One region of the Promicromonospora sp. NPDC110617 genome, then DNA from elsewhere that is predicted to be linked to it. Evidence: predicted binding sites of a transcription regulator. Region 1 holds the regulator's gene; the other holds the start of a gene.
What was found. The regulator LexA, encoded in region 1, represses DNA repair genes until DNA is damaged. The targets are predictions, from matches to a motif close to TCGAACANNTGTTCGA.
Positions count from the first base shown of each region.

Region 2: a site for LexA is predicted at 2,028-2,043, ahead of ACZ7LE_RS05570 (HNH endonuclease signature motif containing protein). Genes of this name have one in related genera too.

Region 1 covers NZ_JBVKBM010000001.1:2,212,752-2,220,158, forward strand. Annotated here, with positions in the region: gene ACZ7LE_RS09720 (carbohydrate ABC transporter permease) at 1-473, shown strand, start outside; gene ACZ7LE_RS09725 (carbohydrate ABC transporter permease) at 475-1,383, shown strand; gene ACZ7LE_RS09730 (ATP-dependent DNA helicase) at 1,433-3,538, shown strand; gene ACZ7LE_RS09735 (L-lactate dehydrogenase) at 3,548-4,537, shown strand; gene lexA (transcriptional repressor LexA) at 4,623-5,438, opposite strand; gene ACZ7LE_RS09745 (LysM peptidoglycan-binding domain-containing protein) at 5,630-6,124, shown strand; gene nrdR (transcriptional regulator NrdR) at 6,287-6,757, shown strand; gene ACZ7LE_RS09755 (DUF5302 domain-containing protein) at 6,878-7,105, shown strand; gene ACZ7LE_RS09760 (ArsR/SmtB family transcription factor) at 7,216-7,407, opposite strand, start outside.
Region 2 covers NZ_JBVKBM010000001.1:1,291,195-1,298,601, forward strand. Annotated here, with positions in the region: gene ACZ7LE_RS05570 (HNH endonuclease signature motif containing protein) at 135-1,841, opposite strand; gene ACZ7LE_RS05575 (cysteine hydrolase family protein) at 2,190-2,795, shown strand; gene ACZ7LE_RS05580 (GlxA family transcriptional regulator) at 2,792-3,835, shown strand; gene ACZ7LE_RS05585 (SDR family NAD(P)-dependent oxidoreductase) at 3,844-4,644, opposite strand; gene ACZ7LE_RS05590 (helix-turn-helix transcriptional regulator) at 4,731-5,582, shown strand; gene ACZ7LE_RS05595 (DUF1304 domain-containing protein) at 5,611-5,997, opposite strand; gene ACZ7LE_RS05600 (helix-turn-helix domain-containing protein) at 6,155-7,102, shown strand; gene ACZ7LE_RS05605 (MFS transporter) at 7,001-7,407, opposite strand, start outside.

The DNA.
Region 1 (7,407 bases):
TTGCCGGCTGGGTCGGCCTGGGGCCGTTCCCGTGGCTCCAGAACGCGTCCAGCGCCATGCCGTCCCTCGTGCTCGAGGCCACCTGGGCCGCGGCCGGCGGAACCGTCATCATCTACCTCGCCGCCCTCGTCGGGGTACGCACCGAGCTGTACGAGGCGGCCGAGGTGGATGGCGCGGGCGTGTGGCGCAAGATCTGGCACGTGACCCTGCCGCAGCTCCGCGGCGTCCTGTTCATCACGCTGATCCTGCAGGTCATCGGCACCTCCCAGGTATTTCTGGAGCCGTTCCTGTTCACCGGCGGCGGCCCCAACAACGCGACCCTCACCATCCTCATGCTGATCTACGACTACGCGTTCGGCAGCAGCCTCGGCGGCAACTACGGGGCCGCCACCGCCCTGAGCCTCATGCTCGCCGGCGTCCTCGCCGTCCTGTCCGCGATCTACTTCCGCGTGACCCGACCCTGGAGCAGCTGACATGGCAGTCAAGAACTCAGCCGCGACGGCAGTCGCCGAACGGGGCATCGTCTCGTCCCACGACCGGCGGCGGGCGAGCGTGCGCGGCTCGCTCGGCGTGCTCCAGGGTGGCCTCCTGGTCACCCTGGTGCTCGCCGGGCTCGGGCCGATCCTCTGGCTCGCCAAGGCGGCCGTCACCCCGACGCAGGACACCCTGCGCCAGCCGCTCGGCCTCTTCCCGAACGGGATCGACTGGGCCAACCTCACCACCGCGTGGGGCCGCGCCGAGATCGACCACTACTTCGTCAACACGCTGATCCTCGCGGTGGGGGCCTGGTTCTTCCAGCTCCTGGTCGCGACGACGGGCGGCTACGTGCTGTCCGTGCTGCGGCCCCGGTACGGCAACCTGATCTTCGGCCTCGTGCTGGCGACGCTCTTCGTGCCGGCGGTCGTGCTGCTCGTCCCGCTGTACCTCACGATCCTCGACGTGCCGCTGCTGCACATCAGCCTGCTCAACACCTTCTGGGCGGTCTGGCTGCCGATGGGCGCCAGCGCGTTCAACGTGCTGCTCGTCAAACGGTTCTTCGACGGCCTGCCCCGCGAGGTCTTCGAGGCCGCGCGGGTCGACGGCGCCGGACCCTTCCGGCTCCTGTGGTCCGTCGTGCTGCCCATGTCCAAGCCCATCCTCGGCGTCGTCTCGGTGTTCGCCGTGATCGCCGCCTGGAAGGACTACCTCTGGCCGCTGCTGGTGCTGCCCGACCCGGACAACCAGCCGCTGTCCGTCCGCCTGCCCGCGATCGCGCCCTACCTGGAGCTCGACGTGTTCCTCGCGGCGCTCGCGATCTCGACGGTGCTGCCCATCGCACTGTTCCTGGCGTTCCAGCGCCTGTTCCTCAGCGGAGCGGGCCTGGGTGGGGCCGTGAAGGGGTAGCCGGGGACGGCGTCCGGCGGCGCTCGGACCTGTGGACGAGGCAGGGTGGATGTCGGTGGTCCGGCCTAGGATCGAGCGTGTGACCAGCCTTCCCGACGCACCCGCCGCAAGCACCGATTCCGCCGAGATTCCCGAGGTGGAGGAGCTGCTCGATCTCGCCGTCGGACAGCTCGGTGGCGGGCGCAGAGAGGGCCAGCACCGCATGGCCGTCGCGGTCGGCGAGGCGATCGACAAGGGCGAGCACCTGCTGGTGCAGGCGGGCACGGGTACGGGCAAGTCGCTCGGGTACCTGGTGCCCGCCGTCCGGCACGCCGTGGCCGCGCAGAGCAAGGTCATCATCTCCACCGCCACGCTCGCCCTGCAGCGGCAGGTCATCACGCGTGACCTGCCGCTCGTGGCGAAGGCCGTCGCGCCGGCGCTGCCGCGCGAGCCGCGCATCGCGCTGCTCAAGGGCTGGCACAACTACCTGTGCGTGCACAAGGTGGGCGGCGGCTACCCGGAGGACGAGACCACGCTCTTCGACCTGCCCGGCGGCGAGGACCACCCCAAGACGGAGGAGGCCTCGGGCGGGGCCGGCCGGTCACGGCGGAGGGACGACGGCGCCTCGCTCGCCGACCACGTCCGGCGCCTGCACGAGTGGGCGGGCGAGACCGAGACGGGCGACCGGGACGACCTCGTGCCGGGCGTCCCGGAGCGTGCCTGGCGCCAGGTGTCCGTCACGGCCATGGAGTGCCTGGGCGGCAAGTGCCCCATGCTCGCGGAGTGCTTCCCGGACAAGGCCCGGGCCGCCGCCCGCGAGGCGGACGTGGTGGTCACCAACCACGCGATGCTCGGCATCGCGGCGACGGGCAGCCCGGGTGTGCTGCCGGAGCACGACGTCGTGGTGGTCGACGAGGCGCACGAGCTCACCGACCGCGTGACGTCGTCGGCCACCGTGGATCTGTCCATGGCGTCGGTGGAGAGCGCGGCGCGGCTGGCCCGGCGGCACGCGGGCACCAACACCGACACCCTGGACGCGGCGGCGCAGAGCCTCGGCACCCTGCTGGTCACCGCGCCGGCCGAGCGGTTCCCGAGCGGCCTGCCGGACGAGCTGCGCCTGGCGGTCGGCGCGGTGCGGGACGCCGCGCGCGAGGTGCTGAGCACCCTCAAGCCCGAGGGCGGCAAGGGCGCGCCGGGCAAGGACGCGGGCCAGCCCGACCCGGGCCTGAAGATGGCCCAGGGCGCCATGCTCCAGCTCTTCGAGACGGCCGAGCGGATGGCGGCGCAGGACACGACCGCCGACGTGCTGTGGTGCTCGCGCCCGGACAACGGCTGGGGCGGGTTCGGCGACAACGTGACGCGCCTGCACGCCGCGCCGCTGCACGTGGCCGGCCTGATCCGTACGCACCTGCTGGGCGAGTCGACGGGCGTGTTCACCTCGGCGACGCTCGCGCTGGGCGGCACGTTCGACGCCGTGGCCGGGACGCTCGGCCTCAACGGTGCGGACGCCCCACCGTGGCAGGGTCTCGACGCGGGCAGCCCGTTCGACTACCCGAAGCAGGGCATCCTCTACATCGCGCGGCACCTGCCGGCCCCCGGCCGCGAGCCCACCACCGAGGCGCAGCTCGACGAGATCGCCGAGCTCATCACGGCCGCCGGCGGCCGCACGCTCGGCTTGTTCTCGTCCCGGCGCGCCGCGAACGCCGCCGCCGAGGCCATGCGGGAGCGGCTCGACTTCCCGATCCTCGCGCAGGGCGACGACCAGCTCCCGACCCTCGTGCGCGAGTTCGCGGAGGACCCGGCCACGTGCCTGTTCGGCACGCTGTCCCTGTGGCAGGGCGTCGACGTGCCGGGGCCGTCCAACCAGCTCGTGCTCATCGACCGCATCCCGTTCCCACGCCCGGACGACCCGGTCAAGGCGGCGCGCGCCCGCGCCGTCGAGCAGGCGGGCGGCAACGGGTTCATGGCGGTCTCGGCGCAGCACGCGGCGCTGCTGCTCGCGCAGGGCGCGGGACGCCTGGTGCGCAGCATGGACGACCGGGGCGTCGTGGCGGTCCTCGACCCGCGGCTCGCGACGGCGCGGTACGCGTCGTTCCTCACCCGGTCGATGCCCGGGTTCTGGCCCACCACCGACCCGAAGCTGGTCCGCGCCGCGCTCGCCAGGCTCGACACATAGCCTGAGGGCATGGCAGCCCCCTCCGACGTCACCGCAGCCCAGCCCGCCGGATCCCGCACCACCAAGATCGCCGTGGTGGGCGCGGGGGCCGTGGGATCGACGCTCGCCTTCGCGGCGCTGACCCGCGGCTCGGCCCGCACCATCGCCCTGCTCGACATCGATCGGCAGAAGGTCGACGCCGAGGTGCTGGACCTGCAGCACGGGCTGATGTTCACGTCCCAGGCGCACGTGATCGGCTCGGACGACCCGGCGGTGTGCGAGGGGGCCGACGTCGTGGTGGTCACGGCCGGCGCCAAGCAGAAGCCCGGACAGAGCCGCGTCGACCTCGCCGAGGCGACGATCGGGCTGATGCGCACCATCCTGCCGGGCCTGGTCGAGGTCGCGCCGGACGCGACCTACCTCATGGTGACCAACCCGGTGGACGTGGTGACCTACGCGGCCCTGAAGATCTCAGGCCTGCCGCGCGAGCGGCTCTTCGGCAGCGGCACCGTGCTCGACTCGTCACGGCTCCGCGTGGTGCTCGCGGAACGGTGCGGGGTGGCCGTCGGGAACGTGCACGCCTACATCGCCGGGGAGCACGGCGACTCCGAGATCGCGCTGTGGAGCTCCGCGTCGATCGGCGGCGTGCCGCTGCTCGACTGGGTGCCGGTCGGCGGCGCCGCGCCCCTGGACGCCGCGGTCCGCGCGGAGGTGCACCACGAGGTGGTCGACTCGGCCTACCGGATCATCGCGGGCAAGGGCGCCACGAACTACGCCGTGGGCCTGGCCGCGACCCGCATCATCGAGGCGGTGCTCAAGGACGAGCGTCGGATCATGCCGGTGTCCTCGCTGCTGGACGATTACCACGGCATCAGCGACGTCTGCCTGTCGGTGCCGTCCCTGGTGGACCGGCGAGGAGTCACCGACACGGTGCGCGTGCCGATGTCGGACGACGAGCTGGCCGGCCTGCGCGCGTCGGCGGAGAGCGTGCGCGCGGTGCAGAAGCGGTTCGGGTTCTAGGTCCCGACGCGCTCGACCAACGAGAACAGGCTCGACCAGCGACTGCTGGTCGAGCCTGTTCTCGTTGGTCGAGCCTGTCGAGACCTCAGAGGCTGCGCAGCACCGCGACGACGCGGCCCAGGATCTGCGCCTCGTCACCCGGGATGGGCTCGTAGGCCGGGTTCTGCGGCAGCAGCAGCACGTGCCCGTCGGTCTGCTTGAACGTCTTGACCGTGGCCTCGCCGTCGATCATGGCGGCGACGATCTCGCCCTGCTCGGCGACGTTCTGGCGGCGCACCACGACCCAGTCGCCGTCGCAGATCGCGGCGTCGACCATCGAGTCGCCCGCGACCTTGAGGAGGAACAGCTCGCCGTCACCCACGAGCTGGCGGGGGAGCGGGAAGACGTCCTCGACGACCTGCTCGGCGAGGATCGGCCCACCGGCCGCGATGCGACCGACGAGCGGCACGTACGACGGCGGCGGGGTGCTCGCGTCGTCCGGCACCGAACCGCCCCAGTGCACCTGGCCGCTACGCCGCGGCTCGGGCCAGTGGATCTCGCCGCGCGTCGGCTTCTCGACCTGCTCGGCCAGGGGCTCGACGAGCTCCATGGCGCGCGGCCGGTTGGGGTCGCGGCGCAGGAAGCCCTTCTTCTCCAGCATCTGGAGCTGGTGCTTGACGCTCGACGGGCTGGCCAGCCCGACGGCCTCGCCGATCTCGCGCATCGACGGCGGGTATCCGCGCGTCTCGAACGACTGCCGAATCGTGTCCAGCACAAGGCGCTGCCGCTCGGTGAGGCGGTCTGCCGGCGAGATCGCGTGCACGTCGGCGACCGCCCCGTCGCCCGGCGCGTCCAACGTGGCGACACCCGAGAGTGCCGTGTCGACGGCTCTCGTGTCGCTGGTCCCGTCCCGTCCCGTCATGCCCGTGCCCCTCCCGTTCCGACAAATGTTCTCCTGTGCGCTGCCCACTCTAGATCACAAATGTGCTCGGCTCAAACGAATGTTCGAGCGTGTCTCGACTTCTACGGTGTCCCGTGCTACACAATGGTACGAGCGTTCGACGAACGTGTGTATGACGGACAAGAGTTCGAGTCACCTTTCGAGGAGGGGCCATGGGGGACGTGATCCCGCTGCGGCAGTACACGTCGGCGTACGGGCCGGCGTATGCGACGGCGTCCGGATCGAGCACGGTCCGGGCCTACCGGCCGGGCACCGCATACACCCCGGGCCGGGCGTCCGCACCGCCCCGGCCCCGTCCGGCGGCTCACTCGTACGCGCCCCGCGGGCCGCGCACGGTCGCCGACCGGCTCGGGCTCGCCGGGCTGCGGCTCACGCGGCGCGGCCGGGTCGTGCTGGTGCTGCTGGCGATGCTCGTGATCGCCCCGATGGCGACGTGGGGAGCGACCGCCGTCGCCAGCGCGCCGGGCGAGCCCACCGAGGTCCGCGTGCACGCGGTGCAGCCGGGGGAGACGCTCTGGGGCTTCGCCGAGCAGGTCGCGAGGCCCGGGGAGGACGTGCGGCAGGCGGTCGCGCGTCTGCAGGACCTCAACGAGATGACGTCGGGCACCGTGCGCGTCGGCGAGCTCCTCCTGCTCCCGAAGGACTGACCGGAACGCCCTCGAAAAGTGGCCGGACGCCCCGACGAAGTGGACGGAGGCCACGATTCGCCGTCAAATGTTGCGGCGATGTTGCATGGGGGTGGTTTGCCCGCTTACGGTCGGGGCGCGACCGGATCTCTCCGGTCCGTGGCCGACCACGCAGGAGTCAGCATGCACTGCCCGTTCTGTCGCCACGCCGACTCGCGCGTGGTGGACTCGCGGACCGCCGACGACGGCCTGTCGATCCGGCGCAGGCGGCAGTGCCCGAACTGCAACCGGCGGTTCACCACCGTCGAGACGGCCAGCCTGTCGGTGGTCAAGCGGTCCGGCGCGACCGAGCCGTTCAGCCGCGACAAGGTCGCCGCGGGCGTGCGCAAGGCCTGCCAGGGCCGCCCTGTCAGCGACGACGACCTGGCCATCCTGGCGCAGCGGGTCGAGGAGACCCTGCGGAGCAACGGCAGCGCCGAGATCGACGCGTACGAGGTGGGCCTCGCGATCCTCGGCCCCCTGCGCGAGCTCGACGAGGTCGCCTACCTCCGGTTCGCGAGCGTCTACCAGTCGTTCGACTCGCTCGAGGACTTCGAGAGCGCCATCACCTCCCTGCGCGCGGAGCGCGCCGAGCGCGCTGCCGCCCAGGCCTAGCTGCGCCCCCGTCGCTGACGGGGTGAGAAAAGCGATTGGCACCTGGCGGCGCCGTGGGGCAGGCTGGGGCCGACGACGGACCCGATCGAGGGACCCCCGAAACAGGAGGAGGTGATCGGTGTGACGGACGAGAAGCCTGGTGCCGAGGAGGCAGTGGCTCAGGACGCTGAGGCGCCCAAGGCCGCGACCGCGCCGAGCGTGGACGCGAAGGCGCGGTTCAAGGAAGCGCTGGACCGGAAGAACGCCGCACGCGGCCGTTCTGCCGCCGGTGGCGAGAACACGGGTGCTGTGCACGGTTCGGAGACGACGGGCCCAGTCCAGAAGATGTTCCGCCGCAAGTCCGGCTGAGCCTGCTCGACCGAGGCCGCCGACCGGGTGTCTGACCTGGTCGGCGGCCTTTGCCGTGCGCGCCCCGGAGGTCTGACGACCGCCGCGCACGCGCCGGGATGCTCGTCCGGTCAGTCGGCACCGTGCACACCGAGCACGCCGGCCACCAGGGCGTCCCCGACCTCCGAGCGCATGTACAGGACCGACCGCCCATGGCGCGCACTGGTGAGCAGGCCCGCGTCCCGCAGCGCGCGCAGGTGCTGGTTGACGGCGGACGTGGTCACCCCGAGCCGTCCCGACAGCTCCGTCGACGACGCCGGCGT
Region 2 (7,407 bases), 920 kb from region 1:
TCCCGTTCCGCTGGTGGCCGGCCGTATGCCGAGTTCGCCGGTGCCTTTTGCCGGTCCTACCGGCGAGCGGTCCTCGGGTCGCCCCGGGTGAGGCGTGTGCGGGTTCCCTCGGTCGGATCCTGACCCGGGGCTCGTCAGAAGGGCGGTTCTACCGGAAAGGGCGTGCGTGGGTCGCGCGGCGGGCTGGCCCTGCGCTTCTGCGAGGGCGCGGAGTTCGCGGCCTTGCCGGTGGTCGGGTGCTGACCGAGGAGGTGTCGGGTGTCGTCGGTGAGGCTGGTGATGTCGTTGCTGACGTGGCCTACCTGGGTGGCGGGTCGGGTGTAGGTGTGGCCGGTGGGTGCGGTCCAGGTTGTGGTTCCGGTGTGGGGGTCGCGGGTGATGTTCCAGCCGTGGTGGGTTTTGGCGAGGTGGTGGGCGCGGCACAGGGGTTGCAGGTTGGTGGCGCGGGTTTGTCCGGGGGTGCCGGGTGGTTGGGTGGTGTGGTCGAGGTGGTGGTCGTAGGGGTGGATGTGGTCGAGGTCTGTCCAGCGGGCTGGTCGGTCGCAGTGGGGGAAGCGGCAGGTCTGGTCGCGTGCGGTGATGGCTTGGCGCAGGGTCTTGCCGGGTTGGTAGGTGGTGGTGGAGTAGTCGGTCAGGATGCCGGTGATCGGGTCGGTGATGAGGCGTTGCCAGGTGGCGTCGGTGGCGATGCGGGCGGCGGTGTCGGCGGGGATGGGGCCGTAGCCGTGCAGGTGGCCGGGGGTGTTGTCCAGGTCGAGGAGCGTGGTGGCCGGGACGGTGACTCTGATCTGTGGTCGTGTGGTGATGACCTGGACGCTGGTGCCGCCGCACAGGCAGCCGCCGCAGGTGCAGCCGGTCGCGGGCGCGGTGGTGCGCGGCAGAGCGGGATCCGGTGCCGAGCTCGGCGCAGGCGTGCCCGTGCCCGTGCCTGTGCCTGTGCCTGTGGTCGTGTCGTTGGTGCTCGTGCCCGGTGCAGCACCGGGGTCGGGTGCGCATTCGGGGCGGGGTGGGACGATGATGCGGCCGGTGGTGATGGCGACGAGAGCGTCGGCGCGGGCTTGGGTGAGGGTGCGGGTGTTGCCGGGGGTGCGGCGCAGGGTGTGGGCGGCTTGTTCGATGGCGTCCCAGATGGCGGCCGCGTCGGTGGCGGGCAGGTGGGCGGTGATCCAGGCCATGGAGTTGTCGGCGGGGTCGAGGTAGACGGCGCGGCGGGTGATCGCGTGCCGGGCGACTTCGGTGGTGCCGTGCAGGTGGGTGGCGTGCTGGTTCATTTTGTCGCGCAGCCAGCGGCGGGTGTGGTCGGGGGCTTGGGGGAGGTAGCGGGTGATGGCTTGGTCGCGTTCGGCGATGGTGAGGGGGTTGCCGGCGTGCAGCAGGATGTCGGCTTTGGCGGTGTCGATGGTGCCGGTGTGGAGGGCGTTCATGACCTGGGGGTGCTGGGTCAGGCCGGCACCGCGGGCCATCAGCTTGTTTGCTTCGGTCTGTGGGACGTGCAGGCGGGCGCTGATCTCGGCGGCGGCGGCGTTGTGCTCGGTGGTCCAGCCGCGGCGGCGGGCGATCTCGCCGGTGGTGCGGGACTGCATCGCGGTGGCCCAGGAGATGATGTCCTGCCACCGGGCCGCGACGTCCAGCAGGTCGGCGTCGTCGGTGTCCGCGACCTCGACCCGTGCCAGGGCGGCGACCAGCGCCGCACCCACCGGCGGGCCGGCCAGATCCGACGGGCCGATCAGATCCGGCAGTGCAGCCTGCTCGGCCTCCTCGGCCCGCCCGGTCAGACCGCTCGTCGTCGACTGCGTCACGAGGCCGTGACCGCGCCAGGTCACGGTCGCCGCCGGCAGCACACCCTCACCGTTCATGGGCTGCGCGCTCCAGCAGAGGGTGCGAGACGGCGTCGTCGCGCCCGGATGGGCCGCCGGCAGAGTGGCGAAGGCGTTCTGGACGGCCCGCTCGACGGCGGCGGTGACCGCGACTGCTGTCTCCATCCGCACCCCTTCCGCTTCGAATCATTCGGTCTAAACGTCAATGCATCGAATATACGTTCGACATCATGCGGTCGCATCTCCAGATCCAGATCTGTGGACAACGCCGAGCGACGGCACCCGAGCAGCCCACCCGGGTGACCGGATCCGTCCGCCCCGCGACCTGATCCAGCCTCACGCGCGGGCCGCAGCAGGGACCAGACTGGGTTCATGAGCAGAGCACTGATCGTCATCGACGTCCAGGAGTCCTTCCGGGTGCGCCCGCTGTGGGCCGAAACCCTCAACCCCGGGGTCGCGGAGCCCGTCAACCGCCTCGTCGCCCTCGCCCGCGCGGCCGGCGACCTCGTCGTCTGGGTGCTGCACACCGAGCCCGGGTCGGGCAACCCGTTCGACCCCGCGACCGGCCACGTCCGCCTGTTCGAGGAGTTGGGCGAGCCCCGGCCCGGCGAGCCGCTGCTGCACAAGACCTCGCACAACGCGTTCACCACCACCAACCTCCAGCAGATCCTGACCACCCACGGCGTGCGCGAGCTGCGGATCTGCGGCATCCGGGCGGAGCAGTGCGTCGAGACCACCACGCGCGTCGCCTCCGACCTCGGCTACGACGTGACGTTCGTCAGCGACGCGACCACGACCGACCCGTTGGGCCGGTTCACCGCCGCCGACATCCTGGAGCGCACCGAGACCGTGCTCCGTGACCGGTTCGCCCGTATCGCGACCGTCGCCGAGCTCGAGTCCGAGTCCCAGTCCGAGTCCCAGTCCGAGGCCCGGACAGGCGCCACGCCGGACACCGAGGTGGCAGCATCGACGGCGTGACCACCGTCGTCTTCCTGCTCCTGCCCGGGGTCCACCTGCTCGACCTGGCGGGCCCCGCGCAGGCGTTCTTCACGGCCGGGGACTTCGGCCACTGCTACGACCTGCGCTACGTCACCGGCGCGCCCGCCGTCACCGGCGCGCCCGCCGTCACCGGCGCGCCCGCCGTCACCGGCGCGCCCGCCGTCACCGGCGCGCCCGCCGTCACCGGCACTCCGGCCGGCGGCAGCGGGACCGAGGGCACCCCGGTGCCCGACGCCGCCGTGGTCGCCTCCGCCCAGGGCCTCCCCCTGGTCGCGGGCACCGCGTGGCCGGCGCTCGGCCCGGACGACCTCGTCGTCGTGCCCGGTTGGCGCGTGGGCGACAACCCCCAGGCCTGGCCCCGCCTGACCGCGGAGACGTGCGAGCGGCTCCGCGCGCACCACGCGGCGGGCGGCACCGTGGCGAGCGTGTGCGCGGGCTCCGACGCCCTCGGCCAGGCCGGGCTGCTCGACGGCCGCCGCTGCACCACGCACCACGCCGTCCAGGACGCGCTGGCAGCGCGGCACCCGCGGGCGCACGTGGTCCGCGACGTCCTGTTCACCACGGACGACGGCGTGGTCACCTCCGCGGGCATCGCCAGCGGCATCGACCTCTCGCTGCACCTGCTCGCCGTGCGGCACGGCCCGGCCCTGGCCGCCCGCGTGGCCCGGGAGATGGTCGTGTATGCGCGCCGCAATGGGACGGAGCCGCAGGCCAGCGCGATGCTGCGGCACCGGTCGCACGTCGACGACACGGTGCACCGCGTCCAGGACCACATCGACACGCACTTCACGCGCACCCTGCCTCTGACCGCCCTCGCGGGGCACGCCGGCGTCGCCGAGCGCACCCTGACCAGGGCGTTCACCCGGGCCACCGGGGTGACACCGCTGCGCTACCAGCAGCTGCTGCGGCGCGAGCGGGCCGAGCACCTCATCGGGCAGGGCGCCACCGTGGAGTCGGCCGCGCGCACCGTCGGCTTCGAGGACCCCCGGTCCCTGCGCCGCCTCCGCGAACCCCGCTGAGCGGCGGGTCAGGCCCCCGCGCCGCCGTCGACCTGGAGCACGGCGCCCGTGACGTACGACGCGCGATCGCTCAGCAGCCAGGCCGCGGCCTCGGCGATCTCCTCGGGCTGCGCCCCGCGCCGCAGCGGGATCCCGGGCGCGAGGTGCTCCATGAGCCCGGGGGTGTACTCCTCCCAGGTGCGGATCATCTCGGTCAGCGTGCCGCCGGGGGAGACGGCGTTGACCCGGATCCCCTCGGGCCCGTAGGTCACCGCGGCCGACTCGGTGAGACTGTTCACGCCCCGCTTCATGGCGCCGTACGCGGGCAGCACAGGGTTCGCGCGCAGGCTGCCGACGCTCGTGTTGTTGACGATCGCGCCGGTCCCGGCCGTCGCCCTGATCGCCGCGATCTCGGCGACCATCGACAGCCACGGCCCACGGAGGTTCACCGCGTACAGGTGGTCGAAGTCGGCCTCGGAGACCTGGTCCAGCGGCGCGGGCTCCGTGAATGCGGCCCCGTTGTTGAAGGCGACGTCGAGCCGCCCGTACCGCTCCACGGCCTGGTCGACGGCGGCGCGCACGCTCCCGGCGTCGGCCAGGTCGGCGACGGCGTGGTCAGCGGTGCCGCCCGCGGCCCGGACCTCGTCGGCGACGGCGCGCAGCTGTGACTCCGTGCGCGCCGTGAGGAACACCGCGGCGCCCTCTCGGGCGAAGAGGCGGGCCGCGGCGGCACCGATACCCCGGCCCGCACCCGTGATGAAGGCGATCTTGCCGGCGAGCAGCCCGCTCCCGGTCGTCGTGGTGACTGCTGGTGTGGTCGATTGGCTCATGCCGACGAGCCTGCGCCGGCACCGGAGGCCTATCCAGGCAGCGCGCGTACCTGGCTACGCCCGCACCGGCTGCCCATACTCGGGGTATGGACAGAGCCGAGCTCGCGACGTTCCTGCGGTCCAGGCGCGAGCGCATCTCGCCGGCCGACGTCGGGCTGCCCGCAGGGCAGCGGCGTCGGACGCCGGGACTGCGCCGCGAGGAGGTGGCCCAGCTCGCGTTCATCTCGACCGAGTACTACACGCGCCTCGAGCAGGCGCGTGGCCCGCATCCGTCGCGCGAGGTGCTGTCCGGGCTGGTGCGGGCGCTGCGCCTGTCCGACGCCGAGCGTGACCACCTGCACGACCTCGCGGACGTGGCGCCCGGTCTGCCGCCCGGCCCGCCGCGCGAGGTGCGGCAGAGCATCCTGGACCTCCTGCACCGGCTGCCCCTCTCGGCGGCGTTCGTGACGTCGGCCGTGCAGGAGGTGCTCGCCTGGAACCCGCTCGCGGCGGCGCTCATGGAGGACTTCTCGGCGACGCCACGGCGCGAGCGCAACCTGCTGCGCCGGGCGTTCCTGACCGTCGACGCGGACGGCCGACGGCTGTTCGGGGTCTCGGACCTGGACGAGTTCCAGCAGGCCTCGGCCCGTCGGCTGCGCACGGTGACGGCCCGCTACCCCGACGACCCGGAGCTCGCCGCGCTGCTGGCGGAGCTCCTGAGCGGCAGCGACCGGTTCGCCCGGCTGTGGGCCGCGGGAGACGTGCAGGTAGCGCCGGTGCTCCGCAAGACGTTCCACCACCCGCTCGTCGGACCGGTCACCGTCAACTGCGACGCGCTCGACCTCGCCGACCGGGACCAGCACGTGGTGATCTACACGGCCGACCCGGGGTCGTCGTCCGAGGAGGCGCTCCGCCTGCTGTCGGTGCTCGGCACGCAGCGGATGGACGTGACGGCCTGAGCGCTCGCTCTCGGCCCGGGGGCCCGGGTCAGACCAGCAGGCCGACGACCACCGCGACCACACCCAGCAGCGGGACCACGCCCTGCTTGAGCGCCGCGCTCGCCTTGCTCGGGTCCGAGACGATCAGCACCAGCGACGCCGCCACCATGGAGCCCGCACCCGCCAGCACGAGCGCGCTGCCCGCCGCCGTCGACCCCGCCGCCGTCAGCACGATGCCGACCGCCGTGACGATCGCGAGGAACAGGTTGTAGTAGCCCTGGTTCAGCGCGAGCGGCTTGGTCACCTCCGCCTCCTCGGCGCTCATCCCGAACGTCGCGAGGGTGCGCTTCTCGGTCCAGGCGAAGGACTCCAGGTAGAAGATGTAGACGTGGATGAGTGCTGCGAGGCCCGCGAGCACAAGTCCGGCGATCAGCAAGGGTGGAGCCCTTCGTTCCCTGGGTCCCGGTGCGGGTCCCGGCTCGGGTCCCGGCGCGGGGCGCGGCCGGGTGATCGGAAGTATGTCAGCACCCCGCCCGGACAGCGCCGGGAATAGCCGGCGCGTCCAGATGGCTCCGTCTCGTATGGAGTGGGAGATGACGGCGCTGACGCGCGAGCGGTTGTCCGCGGGTGACGTGCGTACCCGGCCGGGCTCCCTGTGGGCCGTCGTGCTGACCGGCGCGGCCACGCTGGAGACCGCCGGCGCCCGCCACCGGGTCCTGGCCGGCGACGCGGTGCTGGTCGACGCCCGGACGGCGCACCGGCTCGTCGCGGACGCCGAGACCGACCTGGTGCACGGCGACCTGCGGCCCGCGGTCCCGTCCGCGGCGCTGCCCAGCCCGCTCGTCGTCCGCGGTTTCGACCAGCGCCAGCGCGGCGTCGTCGCCCTCGTGACCGCCTGCCCGCTCGACGCGATCTCCAGCCCGGCCCCGTTCGCCGCGAGCTACGCGGGCCTGGTCGGGGCGGCGATGACGGCACTGTGGCAGGAGACCGCGACGGCCACCGGCCGCAGCGACGGGAGCGCCGGCGGGCGGGTCGGCGCGGGGACCACCGCGCCCGGTGCCGTGGCCGCCGCCGACGCCCAGGTCGCCGACGTCGTCACGGCGCTCGCGGACCGCCCCGGCGAGCAGTGGTCCCTCGACCGGATGGCGGCGCTGGTGCACCTGTCGCGCTCGGCGCTGACCGAGCGCTTCCGCCGTGCCACGGGGCACAGTCCGATGCAGATGCTGCGGGAGGTGCGGATGCACCGGGCGCGCACGCTCCTGATCGACCAGTGCCTGCCGGTCACGCGGGTCGCGTTCGAAGTGGGCTACGGCTCGGTCGCGGCGTTCAGCCGGGCGTTCACGTCCGATCACGGCCTCTCGCCGCTCGCGTGGCGGACCAGGCCCCCGGCCCCGCGCCGCCAGGCCCGGCCCTGGGTCCCGTCGGCCCCGCTCGGCCCGTCAGGTGCGGGGTACCCGCAGGAAAGCCCAGCCGAGCCCCGCCGCGACCGCGGCGGCCGCCCCGACCAGCATCAGCGGCCGGACGCCGTGCCCGTCCAGTAGCACGCCGCCCAGCGACGACCCGGCGGTGATGGCGATCTGGAACGCGGTGACCTGCAGGGACATCGCGGACTCCGCCCGCTCCGGCTCCACCCGGGTGACCCAGAGCTGGGTGATCACCGGCACCATGCTGATCGAGAAGCCCCACAGCACCACCGCGACGGCCAGCACCGGCACCGACGAGGCGAACGCCGTCAGCACGAGGCCCACGGCCAGCGCGACCGGGGCCGCCGCGGCCAGCGGCCGCAGCCACCGCGCGAGCACCCCGGCGAGCACGGTGCCCACCGTGCCGCCGATGCCCCAGGCCA